Regions from separate parts of the Lelliottia sp. RD5 genome, predicted to be linked through region 1. Evidence: predicted binding sites of a transcription regulator. Region 1 holds the regulator's gene; the other holds the start of a gene.
The links. Region 1 encodes Fur, which represses iron uptake genes when iron is present. Its sites were predicted from a motif close to ATAATAATGAGAACNACTATCAA; they were not measured.

Region 2: a site for Fur is predicted at 6,268-6,290, ahead of ftnA (non-heme ferritin). Genes of this name have one in related genera too.

The regions. Positions count from the first base shown of each region.
Region 1 covers NZ_JBVYHQ010000001.1:1,472,004-1,480,158, reverse strand. The annotation lists gene nagE (N-acetylglucosamine-specific PTS transporter subunit IIBC) at 1-920, shown strand, start outside; gene glnS (glutamine--tRNA ligase) at 1,092-2,759, shown strand; gene chiP (chitoporin ChiP) at 3,201-4,598, shown strand; gene chiQ (ChiQ/YbfN family lipoprotein) at 4,652-4,981, shown strand; gene fur (ferric iron uptake transcriptional regulator) at 5,116-5,562, opposite strand; gene fldA (flavodoxin FldA) at 5,854-6,384, opposite strand; gene ybfE (LexA regulated protein) at 6,542-6,829, opposite strand; gene ybfF (esterase) at 6,958-7,731, opposite strand; gene seqA (replication initiation negative regulator SeqA) at 7,915-8,155, shown strand, end outside.
Region 2 covers NZ_JBVYHQ010000003.1:625,971-634,125, reverse strand. The annotation lists gene AC0LWE_RS14080 (anaerobic C4-dicarboxylate transporter) at 1-502, shown strand, start outside; gene AC0LWE_RS14075 (DUF2766 family protein) at 583-834, opposite strand; gene azuC (stress response protein AzuC) at 942-1,025, opposite strand; gene AC0LWE_RS14065 (MFS transporter) at 1,240-2,658, shown strand; gene AC0LWE_RS14060 (RpiB/LacA/LacB family sugar-phosphate isomerase) at 2,710-3,348, opposite strand; gene AC0LWE_RS14055 (HD domain-containing phosphohydrolase) at 3,770-5,773, shown strand; gene yecR (YecR family lipoprotein) at 5,878-6,216, shown strand; gene ftnA (non-heme ferritin) at 6,435-6,932, shown strand; gene AC0LWE_RS14040 (YecH family metal-binding protein) at 6,963-7,202, opposite strand; gene AC0LWE_RS14035 (hypothetical protein) at 7,270-7,611, opposite strand; gene tyrP (tyrosine transporter TyrP) at 7,861-8,155, shown strand, end outside.

The DNA.
Region 1 (8,155 bases):
TGGTGTTCTTCGCGATCTATTACGTGGTGTTCCGCTTCACAATCACTAAATTCAACCTGATGACTCCGGGTCGTGAACTGGCTGTTGCCGGTAGCGAAGCGGATGGTCAGGACGTGAATGTGAGTGGCAACGCAGACCAGGATGTTGCCGGTCTGGCGCGTCAGTACATCGCCGCAGTGGGCGGTTCTGATAACCTGACGGGGATTGATGCATGCATCACGCGTCTGCGCCTGAACGTGAAAGACTCCTCTCTGGTTAACGAAGCGCTGGCAAAACGCCTGGGTGCATCAGGCGTGATTCGTCTGAATAAAACCAGCGTGCAGATTATTGTTGGCTTCGTTGCCGAAAAAATCGCTAACGCAATGAAAACCACCGGTCCGGTTGCCGCATCAGAATCCGGTTCTGCTCCAGTTGCAGCGCCAGTCGCCGCCAAACCGCAGGCCGTCCCCAACGCAACCACTATTGCAGCGCTGGTTTCGCCAGTGACCGGCGAAGTTGTGGCGATTGAACAGGTTCCTGACGAAGCCTTTGCCAGCAAAGCGGTGGGCGACGGTGTGGCAGTGATTCCAACCGAAAAACTCGTCGTATCACCAGCGGCCGGCACTATCGTTAAAATCTTCAACACCAACCATGCGTTCTGTCTGGAAACCGAAAAGGGTGCCGAAATCGTTGTCCATATGGGCATTGATACGGTTGCTCTGGGGGGTAAAGGCTTTACGCGTCTGGTTGAAGAGGGCGCAGAAGTGGTCGCAGGTGAGCCGATTCTGGAAATGGATCTGGACTTCCTGAACGCCCATGCGCGCTCCATGATAAGCCCGGTTGTCTGTAGCAATATTGACGACTTTAGCGGCCTGGTGATTCAGGCAAAAGGTCAGGTTGTTGCAGGCCAGACCCCGCTGTATGAGATTAAAGGCAAGTAATCGCTCCTGAGTAGAGTTCATGCCTTAAGCGGCGGGGGTTATCCTCCGCCGCTTTTTTTTGCATCATTCGCCCCCATTATTTTCCTCCTGGACGTTTTAAGGGTTGTCACTACGTCCGGCTTATAAGATCATACGCCGCTATACGTTATTTATGCCTTTGAGGAATCCACGATGAGTGAGGCTGAAGCCCGCCCGAGTAACTTTATTCGTCAGATCATCGATGAAGATCTGGCCAGTGGTAAGCACACCACGGTGCATACCCGTTTTCCGCCGGAGCCTAATGGCTACCTGCACATTGGCCATGCGAAATCCATCTGCCTGAACTTTGGCATTGCGCAAGACTATCAGGGCCAATGCAACCTGCGTTTCGATGACACCAACCCAGTAAAAGAAGACATCGAATACGTTGAGTCCATTAAAAAAGATGTGCAGTGGCTAGGATTCAACTGGTCAGGCGACATTTGCTACTCTTCAGACTATTTTGATCAGCTCTTTGCCTATGCGGTGGAGCTGATCAATAAAGGCCTGGCCTACGTTGACGAACTGTCTGCTGACGAAATTCGTGAATATCGCGGCTCGCTGACTGCGCCGGGCAAAAACAGCCCATACCGCGATCGCAGCGTCGAAGAAAACCTCGCACTGTTCGAAAAAATGCGTGCCGGTGGTTTCGAAGAAGGTAAAGCGTGTCTGCGTGCCAAAATCGACATGGCATCGCCTTTCATCGTGATGCGCGATCCGGTTCTGTACCGTATCAAATTTGCCGAACACCACCAGACCGGCAACAAGTGGTGCATCTACCCGATGTACGACTTCACCCATTGCATCAGCGATGCGCTGGAAGGCATCACGCACTCTCTGTGTACGCTGGAATTCCAGGACAACCGTCGTCTGTACGACTGGGTGCTGGATAACATCACCATTCCTGTGCATCCGCGTCAGTACGAGTTCTCTCGTCTGAATCTGGAATACACCGTGATGTCTAAGCGTAAGCTGAACCTGCTGGTGACAGACAAGCACGTTGAAGGCTGGGATGACCCGCGTATGCCGACCATTTCCGGTCTGCGTCGCCGTGGTTACAGCGCCTCCTCTATCCGCGAATTCATCAAGCGTATCGGCGTGACCAAGCAAGACAACACCATCGAGATGGCGTCGCTGGAATCCTGTATTCGCGAAGATTTGAACGAAAACGCGCCGCGCGCAATGGCCGTTATCGATCCGGTTAAACTGGTTATCGAAAACTATCCGCAGGGCGAAAGCGAGCTGGTGACGATGCCTAACCATCCGAGCAAACCGGAAATGGGTAGCCGCGAAGTGCCATTCAGCGCAGAACTCTGGATCGACCGCGCCGATTTCCGCGAAGAAGCCAACAAACAGTACAAACGTCTGGTGATGGGCAAAGAAGTGCGCCTGCGCAATGCCTACGTGATCAAAGCTGAACGCGTAGAAAAGGACGCAGAAGGCAATATCACGACGATTTTCTGCAGCTATGACGCCGAAACCCTCAGCAAAGATCCGGCGGATGGCCGTAAAGTGAAAGGCGTTATTCACTGGGTCAGCGCTGCGCACGCGCTGCCGGTTGAAATTCGTCTTTACGATCGTCTGTTCAGCGTGCCGAATCCGGGCGCTGCGGAAGATTTCCTGGCGACGATCAATCCGGAATCACTGCTGATCAAACAGGGCTACGCTGAGCCGTCACTGAAAAATGCTGAAGCCGGCAAGGCTTACCAGTTTGAGCGTGAAGGCTACTTCTGTCTCGACAGCCGTTATGCAACCGCTACCAAACTGGTCTTTAACCGTACGGTCGGTCTGCGTGACACCTGGGCGAAAGCTGGCGAGTAATCCAGGTCAATGAGAGACAAACGCCGCATATTGCGGCGTTTTTTTTGCTTGTCGATCAGGCTGTTAGTATTTCATCGAAAAAAAAGATGCCTAAAAATAAGGTCAATGAGCTGCTACTTATTTTATTAAATAAAATTTGATGCGTATGAGAAGAGTAGAATAAAACGGTGTAATCGCTATCAATAATTATTAGTGATTGAATTTAGTTGATTTTTTAATGACAAAACCCTTCCTGATGTATATGTTACAAATCACTACCAATTATGTGCACTTCGTCATAATCCTGCATTTTGCCCACTGAAAAGCATTGATAATTCGCGTCGCGAAAAATAGTCTACAGACGGTAGTTAATTCGAGGGTATTTATAACTACCCCTGACCGTTTGGTCTTTTTAGATTTTTCGCCGTTTAAGGCGCTTTAATTCGTCAAAGAGGAACAACTATGCGTACGTTCAGTGGCAAACGTAGTGCGCTGGCGCTGGCTATTGCCGGTGTGACAGCAATGTCTGGCTTTATCGCTTCTCCGCAGGCTCAGGCAGCAGGCTTTATCGATGATTCCACGCTCACGGGCGGTATCTATTACTGGCAGCGTGAACGTGACCGTAAAGACGTCACCGAAGACAAATACAAAACCAACCTGTCCCATTCCACCTGGAACGCCAATCTTGATTTCCAGTCTGGTTACGCTGCGGACATGTTCGGGCTGGATATTGCGGCGTTTACTGCCATCGAGATGGCGGAAAATGGCGACAGCGCCCACCCGAACGAAATTGCGTTCTCCTCCAGTAACAAAGCCTACAAAGAAGACTGGTCGGGTGATAAGAGTGGAATCAGCCTCTACAAAGCGGCCGCTAAATTCAAATACGGTCCGGTTTGGGCACGCGGTGGCTATATTCAGCCAACCGGTCAGACGCTGTTAGCCCCACACTGGAGCTTTATGCCAGGGACGTATCAGGGCGCTGAAGCCGGAGCAAACTTTGACTATGGCGATGCGGGCGCGTTGAGTTTCTCCTATATGTGGACCAACGAATATAAAGCGCCATGGCACCTTGAGATGGACAAGTTCTACCAGAATGACAAGAAAACCAAAGTCGAGTATCTCCACTCGTTAGGGGCGAAATATGACTTTAAAAACGATTTAGTGCTGGAAGCGGCGTTTGGTCAGGCAGAAGGATACGTGGATCAGTACTTCGCCAAAGCCAGCTATAAATTCGATATCGTTGGCGGCCCGCTGTCGACCAGTTATCAGTTCTACGGTACGCGTGACAAAGTCAGCGATGGCGGTGTGAACGATCTGTATGACGGCACGGCATGGCTTCAGGCGCTGACCTTTGGCTACAAAATCGGGCAGGTTGATTTACGCCTGGAAGGGACATACGTGAAGGCCGAAGGTCAGCAGGGCTACTTCCTGCAGCGTATGACGCCGACCTACGCATCTTCAAATGGTCGCCTGGATATCTGGTGGGATAACCGTTCGGATTTCAACGCCGATGGCGAGAAAGCCGTATTCTTCGGTGCCATGTATGACCTGAAAAACTGGAATCTGCCGGGCTGGGCAGTTGGCGCATCTTACGCGTATGCATGGGACGCAAAACCTGCGGATATGGCGACGCCGGACGCTTACTACGATCCGAACTATCGCCTGAAAGAATCCTCATACAGCCTCGATGCCATCTACACCCTTCAGGACGGTCGCGCGAAGGGCACGATGTTTAAACTGCACTTCACTCAATACGACAACCATTCCGACATTCCAAGCTACTCGGGCGGTTACGGCAACATCTTCCAGGACGAGCGTGACGTGAAATTCATGGTCATCGCACCCTTCACCATTTTCTGATGAACACGCCGGCGGGATGATTCCCCCATCCCGCCGGAATGGAGACTGATATGTTGAAAAAATGTGTTATCGTCGCGATGCTTGCATCGGGACTGGTCGCCTGCGCACAGCCGCAAGCACCAAAAGAAGACTCACGACTGAAAGAGGCCTACAGCGCCTGTATTAACACCGCCGAAGGATCGCCAGAAAAAATTGAAGCCTGCCAGAGCGTGCTGAATGTGCTGAAAAAAGAGAAAGCGCACGAGCAGTTTGCGACGCAGGAAAATGTGCGGGTGCTGGATTACCAGGCCTGTATTCAGGCGCGTCAAACCGGCAATGATCAGGAAGTGGCAAAGCGTTGTGACAAGATCTGGCAGGAGATTCGCAGCAATAACACTAAGTAATTCTCTTTTGCCACGCCCGGTTGTGCGCCATCCTGATGCGAGTTGGATGGCGCACAACCGGGTTTTTTATTTTTAGCAGGTCTAGCAGGCAAAAAAAAGCCAACCGTCAGGTTGGCTCAGAGTATGCAAGACGATTATTTGGTGTCGTGCGCGTGATCGTTTTCGCGGCAATCGCCTTCAGCACAGTGACCGTAGAGGTACAGGCTGTGGTTGGTCAGACGGATACCATGACGAGTGGCAATCTCACGCTGACGAGATTCGATAGATTCATCGCTAAATTCAATCACCTTGCCGCAATCCAGGCAGATGAGGTGATCGTGGTGATGCTGTTGTGTCAGTTCGAAAACGGATTTACCGCCTTCAAAATTATGACGGGTGACAATCCCGGCGTCATCAAATTGGTTCAGAACGCGATAAACGGTCGCCAGGCCAATCTCTTCGCCCATGTCGATCAGACGTTTATACAAGTCTTCCGCACTGACATGGTGATTGTCCGGCCCTTGCAGTACTTCCAGAATTTTTAAACGAGGAAGCGTAACTTTCAGGCCAGCCTTCTTTAATGCGGTATTGTTGTCAGTCATGCGGAATCTGTCCTGTTGCTAAACGATTCACTTCTAAAGAAGAAGTGACAGAAAATGCACTTGGGATAATGCGTTTCATTATAGAACTGCCATGCCTAAATGAAAACTGCAAGTCTCAAGCAAAGTATGCTTATAAAAACGTGGTATCGCCAACAAAGTTGAGCGAAGGCATCCACTTTAACCTGGGATATTGTACAGGTATGAAAGCAAAAGTTAAAAATTTGTAGCAATTATTTTAATTGGAATTACCTATCAATGCGGCGCAACAGTTTTGCAGCGCCGCACGATCAATCAGGCATTCAGGATATCGTCGAGGTGAAGTTCTTCGCGGATCTGCTTAACCCATTTGTCTACGCGTTCTGCGGTGAGTTCTGGTTGACGGTCTTCGTCAATCGCCAGGCCCACAAAATGATCGTCATCCGCAAGGCCTTTAGACGCTTCAAAGTGATAACCCGCCGTTGGCCAATGACCGACAATCGCCGCGCCGCGCGGTTCGATGATGTCGCGAATGGTGCCCAGCGCATCACAGAAGTACTCTGCGTAATCTTCCTGGTCACCGCAACCGAACAGCGCGACCAGCTTACCGTTAAAGTCGACTTCTTCCAGCGTTGGGAAGAAATCGTCCCAGTCACACTGTGCTTCGCCGTAGTACCAGGTTGGAATGCCCAGCAGCAGAATATCGTAACCTTCGAGATCTTCTTTACTGCTCTTCGCAATGTCATGGACGTCGGCAACGTCTTTACCTAGCTGTTTTTGAATGTTTTTTGCGATGTTTTCGGTATTACCGGTATCGCTGCCGAAGAAAATGCCGATGATTGCCATGAGTAAAATAACCTCTTGAAACTTAATGGTATGGTGGCACAAATTGTCCACGGATAAGGGCAATCATAGCAGAACAGAGAAGTCAGCGGAAACAGCTATCACGCGGGACTGCACTCTGTGCTACATGAAAGTGGGGTAAGGGCGATTTTTCAGACTTTTACTGTGAATGGCGCAATGCCTGCAGTTGCAGCATAAGCATCTCTTCGATCAGCTCGCTGCGGCTGATTTCACGGGCCTCAGCCAGTTCGCTTAGGGCGTCGACTGCGTCCGCATTGAGTTTTAACTCGACGCGTTTAAGCCCACGACTTTTGTCGCGTTTAAGCTGGTTTCGCTTATTGATGCGCAACTGTTCATCGCGCGAAAGCGGATTGGTTTTAGGTCGTCCCGGTCGACGTTCAGTCGCGAACAGATCTAATGTCGTACGGTCCGTTTGTTCTTTGGCCATGATTCAGAGACTTCGGGGAAAACGAGCGGCCCTGCTATTGCCGGGGCGATGAGCGCGACATCATACATTACTGATATCAGCACGCCAACGACTGGAGGCCAACAGGTGTCCAGTCGCTGACATTTTAATCAAATCGCGTTCTCAGAGAGATAACGGCGGATGGCGCGCAGCACCGCGTCCGGTTTTTCGGCGTGAACCCAGTGGCCTGCACCGGCAATCACATGCGCACGCGCCTGCGGGAATTGCGCCAGCAGCGTATCGCGATAGGCTTCTGTGACATACGGTGAATTGCCGCCGCGAATAAAGAGCGTAGGGGCCTGCCAGGCTGGAATTGGCTGCCAGCCAACAATGTTATCGTATTGATCCCACAGAACCGGGACGTTAAACCGCCACGCGCCCTCGACGAACGACTTCAGCAGAAACTGCACCACGCCTTCTTCATCTAAATGCTCGCGCATAATCGCCGCAGCCTGCTGACGGGTTTTCGCATTGGCTTCAGTGACGGCATTGATCGCCGCAAAAATTTCGTCGTGGCGACGCACATCGTAATCCACAGGTGCCACATCAATCACCACCAGCTGGTTAATACGCTCTGGCGCAATCGCCGTCAGGGCCATCACCGCTTTACCGCCCATTGAATGGCCAATCAGCGTCGCTTTTTCGATGTTATTCGCATCGAGCGTATCCAGCAGATCCTGGGCCATCGCCGCATACGTCATCTCTGGATCGCGCGGTGAAACCCCATGGTTGCGCATATCGACCTGCAGAATATTGTGATCGGTAACCAGATCGCGCGCGAGCACGCCCAAATTATCGAGGCTGCCAAAAAGCCCGTGAACCAGTACGATGGGAGAATTATTGTTCGGCGATTGTGCAGATTGCGCTCGGCTATTCAATTTCATGGCAAAGTTCTTTTTTTACGTATGTCAGGTTAGGGTATTATGTTGACCATTCTGCCGCCCGGCTGCAAGGATCCAGTTTATTCTGACTTTTGCCGCCACCCTGGCTTGACCCTATCCGCGGTTGGGATTAGCCCCTATAATCCCAACGACTTGTATTCAGATAAGATATTGCACTGGATTAAGATGAAAACAATCGAAGTTGATGATGAGCTCTATGCGTATATTGCCAGCCACACGCGACATATTGGCGAGAGTGCGTCCGACATTTTACGTCGCATGCTGAAATTTTCTGCCGCTTCACAGCCTGCAACTCCGGTTTCGAAAGAGGTTCGCGCGTCAAACGTCGTGGCGGAAGCTAAAACCGTTGCGCCGGTTAAAGACAAAGTGCGTGCTGTGCGTGAACTGCTGCTCTCCGACGAATATG
Region 2 (8,155 bases), on a different contig from region 1:
GATTGCCGGGGCCGTCATGCTGATAGTGTGTAAGGTTAATGCCTCGGCCATATCAAACGGTGCGGTGTTTAAAGCCGGTATGGTGGCGATTTTCTCTGTATTCGGCGTTGCCTGGATGAGTGATACGTTTTTCCAGGCCCATCTCGACGAGCTGAAAATGGCGCTGGAAGGGGTGGTGAAAAGCCATCCGTGGACCTACGCCATCGTGCTGTTTTTAGTTTCTAAGCTGGTGAACAGCCAGGCTGCCGCGTTGACGGCGGTCGCACCGATGGGATTGATGTTAGGCATCGAACCCAAAATGCTGATTGCCTTCTTCCCGGCATCGTACGGCTACTTTGTTCTTCCGACTTACCCAAGCGATTTAGCCTGTATCGGCTTTGATCGCTCCGGAACCACGCGCATCGGTAAATTTATCATCAACCACAGCTTTATTTTACCGGGGCTGATTGGCGTAAGCTGCGCCTGTGCGGCGAGCTATCTGCTGGTACAAACCTTCTTTTAATCTGCCAAAAGGGCGACGTTTCTCGTCGCCCTCTGCGTTTTTTGTCAAAAACCTTTCTAATTTCAAAACATCGGTTTATTTTAGTGCGACTCACCCTGCGGTGTGAATTTGAGTTCGATTAACGCGATGGCTTTTTGGATTGCGCGAAGCGTAACCGGATCCGCTGCAGCAGGATGGCTGGTGAAATCGATGTTTTTCAGTTGGGTGGACATTTTTTCGCGCACTTCGATAGGCGCAATAATGTCTAACACATCAAGGATTTGTTTGATTACCAACTGGCACGCGACGACGTCAGATACCAGTTCCTGATCGGCGCTCAGATTTTGAGACATAGGCTGCTCCTTTAATAAAGAGCGCCATAGTAGCAAAACGCCAGCCCTTTCATCTTCCCTCTCGTCGACCGCAGACATAAAAAAACCTGCCGAAGCAGGTTTTTTCATCAGAACATTGCGCCTGGCGGAACGTCTTTAAATGTATTGCAGTAGTTGGCCCACATGCTTTTGAGGATTTTGCGCAGTTTCATGGTCATGCTCCAGTAATTTGTTATGCAGGTGTAATTCTTTATCCGCATATAATATGACCAACATCACAAAAATCAATAATTATGTGATACGCGTCACAGTCAAAAAACCAACAATGCTGCCGGATTGTTAATAAAAGCACCGACAAATCCGTGAGTTAGCGCCTGATAAGTTCCAGTAAATTTTTATAAATTTTTTTGATACGGCAGGGTAAAGATGACAGAAAATATCAACGTGAAGGAGAGCCGCGGGATATCTCCAGCGGCACTTTTAGTCGCCGGTGCGTTCTTTATGGAGTTTCTCGATGGAACCGTGATTGCGACCGCCCTTCCAGATATGGCCAGGAGTTTTGGCGTTGAGGCGGTAGAGTTAAACATCGGCATCAGCGCTTACCTCATCACGCTCGCGGTACTGATCCCCGCCAGCGGCTGGATTGCCGATCGCTTCGGTGCCCGGAAGGTGTTCGCAGTTGCACTGGCCATCTTTACGCTGGCATCGGTATTTTGCGGGTTATCCACAACAGTCGATCAGTTCGTCGCCATGCGCATATTGCAAGGAATGGGTGGTGCGCTGATGGTGCCTGTGGGTCGGCTCGCCGTCTTGCGAACAACGCCTAAACATCTGCTCATCACAGCCATCGCCACGTTAACCTGGCCCGCGTTGGTTGCGCCGATAATCGGGCCGCCGCTCGGCGGATTTATTACGAGCTACGCCGACTGGCGCTGGATCTTCTTTATTAATGTTCCGCTTGGGATCATCGCGATTATCCTGGCGCTGCGTATTATCCCGGATTTGCATGAAGATGCCCGCCGTCCGTTCGACTTGCCGGGATTCATAGCAACGACCATCGCCATGGTAAGTCTGGTGTACGCGATGGAATCAATGGGGGCTCAGCAGACCGATACCGCTGTGACATTCGCGCTTTTGGCAGTCGGATGCGTAACATTGTTCTACGCTTTGCGCCATTTTCAACGCGCCAAATGGCCGATGATCCGCCTCGACGCCATGCAGGTCCCCACCTTTCGCGTGACAATGTACGGCGGTTCCCTGTTTCGCGCCTCTATTAGCGCAGTTCCCTTCCTGCTGCCGCTCATGTTTCAGGTCGGTTTTGGCATGGATGCGTTTCACTCTGGCCTGCTGGTGCTGGCCGTTTTCGTGGGGAACCTGACCATCAAACCTGCGACAACGCCGCTCATCCGTCGTCTGGGTTTTCGGAAATTATTACTGATTAATGGCGCGTTAAATGTCCTGTCGCTGTTGGCGTGCGCGCTTATCACGCCACAAACGCCTGTCTGGCTTATTTTGTTAATCTTGTATTTAGGCGGGGTTTTCCGTTCCATTCAGTTTACCGCCGTCAGCACGCTGGCCTTTTCTGATGTGCCTTCCGCGCAGATGAGCTACGCCAACACGCTGTTTTCGACGGCCACACAGCTCGCCGTCGGGTTGGGCATTACGTTGGGTGCGATTGGGATTCGTATTGGTGAGAAAATGAGCGATGCGTTAGGTATGGCTGCGATACCCGGTCTGAGCTTCCGGCTGGCCTTTGTCGCTATCGCCTTAATCTGCCTGATCGGAATGTTTGATACGCTAAGCCTGACCAAAGATGCAGGCAGCGCGGTATCGAAAAAACGATAATAAAAAAGCCAGCGCGATGCTGGCTTTTCGTCTTAGCGACTTATAGTAAGATTAACCGACGATACCGCGAACAAAGGCTTCAATCTCTTTGTCCTGGCAGTTTTCAAAGAAACACTGCTGGAAGCGCTGGCCTGACACGGCGGTTTTCACCAGTTCCGGGTCGATTGCGCGCAGTGTATCCAGATAGTTGTCCTTCACAACGGCGGCTTTAACCTGATTCAGGATACCGGCATTACGGACCTGTGGCTCTTTACGCTCCGGTGGATAACCTTCGCCTTTACGGCCAGTGAATGCTTTTTCAAAGATAAAGCGCACGTTCAGTTCCGCGCCCCAACCAAAGCCTTTGGCAAACGGCAGCGCCAGTGCGTTACCGTTGTTGATCTGGGCAAACAGGAAGGCATCAGCCGGATCGATACAGTAGCCGCAGTTCACGCCAGGATGGATGTTCAGGGACATCAACGCGCCCTGGCCGGTGCCGCAGCCGGTCACGACGAAGTCAACAGCCTTAGAATTGATCAGGATGCTGGCCATGATGCCCAGGTGGATGTACGTCAGGTGATGATCGTTCTCATCACTCATCCCCACGTTAAACACCGGGAAGCCTTTTTCGTCGGCTACGCCTTTCAATTCATTAAGAATAATGGCGTTTTTCCCCGCCTGGCTGTTTTCCATCATCAGTGCAATTTTCATTCTTCATCTCCTGAATGCGATGCGGGTTGTCCCGCCACAGATAGCTCGTCCACTCAACTCTACTATCTGGCAAACATACTTTCAAATTAACTGAAAAAATGTTTTAAAAAATTAAGGTGACTTCACACATTTCTGTTTTGACGGTGCAAATTTATGCGTGCGCATAAAGTGACGAAATTTGTACTCGCGAATCCGTCAGTTAGCTAGACTGCATTTTAAAGACCATAAAATCCTTTGGGGAACACCTGTGAATATGCGCCGCCGGAAGCCTCGCATCGCATTGCTAATCGGGATAATTATCCTTTATGGCCTGTTCTGGGCAAGAATAACGTTTGCACAACCCTCCCCTCAATCAAACCCTGTTCCCATCTGGATTTATGATGCCGACAGTTTTGAATACTGGCGCACTCCCCAGGGCGAAATGCAGGGTTTCTATCCCGAACTTATCCGCGCGATTAACCTTAAATATGACACACATCTGGAACTCAAGCCGATAGGTGGGCCTGAAATCGGACAGCGTTTTAATGCCGACAGCTACGGCGTGTATGCAGGCGTTCTGCGAACGGAGTCGAGGGCGCGCACCAAAATCCTCTCATCACAGTTGTTTATCAATGAAGTGGTAGCTGCCAGCCCATCGATGTGGGTGAATACTGCAGAAGAGCTGGCTAACGCTCGCGTTCTGTTTCGCCAGAATGATGCGACGCTTGAGAGCGTACAAAAGCGTTATCCGGATCTGACGTTTCGCTCAATTCACCTAGTCGCCACCAGCGAAGAAGCCTTCCGCTTACTGAGCGAGCGTAAAGCAGACTTCTACATCAATGACGCCAGTGAGATGGAAAACACCCAGCGCTACTACCTGCTCTCCCATCCTTTTCCTGAACTGCGTATCCCCGTGGTGCTAGCATTCAGCCCGGAGCTGCGCGATTTACGTGAAAAGGTAAATACCTTTATTGGTGAGTGGTACCGCAGCGGGGCGTTACGCCAGGCGCTGGAGGAGAGTAAGCGACAATACCTTCTCAGTCGTATTGTTATTTCAAATGATGAAAAAGCCTGGCTTGCCAATAATCATCTGGAAATCTGGTTACCTAAAAATGAAAACTTTGCGCCGATAATCTGGAAAGACAACCGTGGTTACCAGGGAACCGCGATCAATATGATTAATGACATGCGCGAATTACTCGGCATGGAAGTGGATGTTCATTTTATTGATAATTATGCCGAAACGCTGGACAAACAGCGCTGGCCTGTTCGTCTTGTTGATGTCGCCGAAAGCAGCAATACCGAGCATGCAGCAGGTCGAATTGGGCCGGACATTGCCTGGCACAACGTCTATTACAATCGAATCAAACAGCCATTTTTGTGGGATGAGGAAAGTATTCGCAGCCAGCGTGTCGGCGTGCTGGAGGGATCGTTCTCCGCCCGCTATTTACAGGAACGATTCGGTAATGACGTCGTTATCGTGACACAACACAGCCTTAACGGCCTGATCGATGCCATCGAAAACAACAAAATTGACTATATTCTGGGCGATTTAAGTTCGCTGGAGTCGACGCTTCGCGGCAATGAGTTGTTCCGGGGCGTGCTAAAAGTGGCTGGCATCACGCGATCTGAGTTTATTGTCGGCCCCTGGGTTCAGCCCGATCACCCTCTCTTTCACCTGCTCACTCAGATTCACCGCCTCTCCAGCTTCCGTACGCAACTGGAGCGCCAGGAAGAACCTGATTTCTTTCCTGATTTAACCAAAAACACGCTGAAAATAGTCAGCGTCATTTTGCTTGTGACGGCGCTGTTTAGCCTGTTTATGCTGATAATGATGCGCCGCCATATAAAAGAGAATCGGTTAATCAATCGCAATATTGTGCAGGCGCTGGAAAAGGTCAACCGCGCGCACGATGACGAGACCGGAAGCCATATCCAGCGCGTCGCGAAATACTGCGTAATGATGGCTCGCGAGCTGAAATTGTCCCGCAAAATGATCGCAGACATTGAGCATTTCGCTTCGCTGCATGATGTCGGGAAAATCGCCGTCCCCGACCGCATTTTGCGCAAGCAGGGGCCGCTAACGCCTCAAGAATTCAGCGAAATGAAACTGCATACGACGAAAGGCTATATGATCATTCAGGGCCTGGCGCTGGGTCCGGTCGCGGAAAATATTATTCACTTCCATCACGAAAAATGGGACGGCAGCGGCTATCCCGAGGGGCTTCGCGGCGAGAATATTCCGCTAGAAGCACGCATCCTGGCGTTGGCGGATGTGTACGACGCATTACGGCAAAAACGCGTGTACAAACCCGCATTTACTCACGAACAGGCGTGCGAGGTGATCTTTGATGGCGCTGGACGCCACTTCGATCCGCAACTCATTGCGTTATTCCGCAAACACCATCTCAAGTTTCGCACGATATTTGACAGTCTGGCGGATTAAGCCCCGCCTTCGCGAAGAGAAAGAGCGGATTGGCTGGCTATTCCAGGCATTGCACGCCGGATCAGACGGTAGGATAGAGTGTTTTCAATGACTCAGAGCGAAATATGAAGAGATTATTCCTTGCAGGCGCGCTTATGTTGCTCGCGGGTTGTAATGTGACCCGCCAGGCTGAAGTGAACAGCGTGGACAGCACCAGCGGCGTTGTCAGGCTCAATATGGGTCAGGCAATACTGCAAAATAGCCATTATGATGATTACGTGACTAACGGTACGGCGACACGTGAATGCCAGGCAATGGGTTATGCGACCGCTTCAGCCTATGGCCAGCCGATAAAAACCTGCACTGTTGTCAGCGGTTCGCTGTGCCTGAATGAAAGCGTGACTATCCAGTACAAATGCCAGGGTTACGCGATTAGTCCCTCGGCAAAGCAAACCTACTATTAATACCTACTATTAATAATAGTGCTGCCAGAATAGCGCTGGCAGCATATTCAAATAAGAAACAGAACAATTCTCATTAAAATATTAACCATTGCCAATGCGTTTTATTCCCATTCGTATTTTAAATAAATAATATCTTTATTTTACCTTTTGCAAATAATTTAATAACAAATTATAGTGGCGCTCTGCCCGACTCATAAATAATTATATGGAGCTGCACTATGCTGAAAACTGAAATGATCGATAAGCTCAACGAGCAAATGAACCTTGAGCTTTTTTCATCCCTGCTTTATCAACAGATGAGTGCCTGGTGTAGCTTCCACAGTTTTGAAGGCGCAGCCGCATTTCTGCGTCGTCACGCTCAGGAAGAGATGACGCACATGCAGCGTCTGTTTGATTATCTGGCCGATACCGGCAGTCTGCCGCGCATTAATCCTGTTGCATCCCCTTTCGCGGAGTACGCCTCTCTGGATGAATTGTTCCGCGCAACGTACGAACATGAACAGCTGATCACGCAAAAAATTAATGAATTAACCCACGCTGCGATGATTGGTCAGGATTATCCAACCTTTAATTTCCTGCAGTGGTATGTGGCAGAACAACACGAAGAAGAGAAATTGTTTAAATCTGTTCTGGATAAATTGTCACTGGTGGGTAAATCTGGCGAAGGTCTGTACTTTATTGATAAAGAGCTTTCCACGCTCGACACCCAGAATTAATTTTAAAAGGGAGCCTGCTGGCTCCCTTTTTTAATGCTGACATATTTTACTTTGGTGCGTAGAAAACCCTTCCGATAAGGGAATAAATTTACCTTTATTCTTCAGGAATTCCACGAGCTGCGCGGCCGTCATATTCTCCGCAGAACACGTATGGAAACGCGCACTTTCACCGAATCGCGTATGGATAACCTGAATCAGACTGGTTTCTGAATATTGCTCATCAGATTCCAGCATCATATTGAGCACTTCATGCCCGTGAATTGACGTCATAACCCCTCCAGAAAGAAAGGCACAGACTACACGCGAAGTCGGCCTCACGCCTTGCGCTGGCACAGGTTTACATGCACCCGGCACAGCTGGTGCATCGCCAGTCATGAGGATTAATCGCCTGATAAAAGGCGCGATAGTTGACGCTTTCGAGCGGAATACCGTTGTCGAAGAACAGGTCGGTGAGCCACTCGACGTTTTCAATTATCCACTCATCCTCTTTCAAACCCTGGGCAAAAATCTCATCGTCCGGATCCATAATGTTGTAGATCGCCCACGTCCCCATATCTTTTTCACGACGCGGCTCAGGCAATTCAAGTGCCTCACCGTTGTAGTGAATAATCCAGTGTCCGTGACACAGTAAATTGCCCGAACGACTCCATACGGCCTGAAAGGGATTATCCCCTGCCATCAGCTTCTCACTTTTGTTGATTATTTATATTTACTGTTTAAGGTACGCCTGATTTTCGCGCGAAAGTATTGCCCTTATGAAGTAGGCAAAACCCTCAAAAGTATCAGCCAGTTGCCCTAAATATCGCACCAAGCCGAAATCGTAAATATTTTATTACACCACTTGTAACGGTGATTTGACGAAGTGGTGCTTTTCACTTACTCTGCGCCGCAGAATGGGTTGCGATTTGTTGTTGCGGTAGAGGAAAGCGTGAGAAACAGAACTCTGGGAAGTATTTTTATCGTCGCAGGCACGACGATTGGCGCAGGAATGCTGGCGATGCCGCTGGCCGCTGCCGGTGTCGGCTTTAGCGTCACGTTACTGCTTTTAGGCTGCCTGTGGGCGCTGATGTGCTACACGGCATTGCTGCTGCTTGAGGTCTATCAGCACGTTCCTGCTGACACAGGGCTTGGCTCGCTGGCGGCACGCTATCTGGGCCGCTACGGTCAATGGATCACCGGTTTCAGCATGATGTTCCTGATGTACGCGCTGACCGCGGCTTATA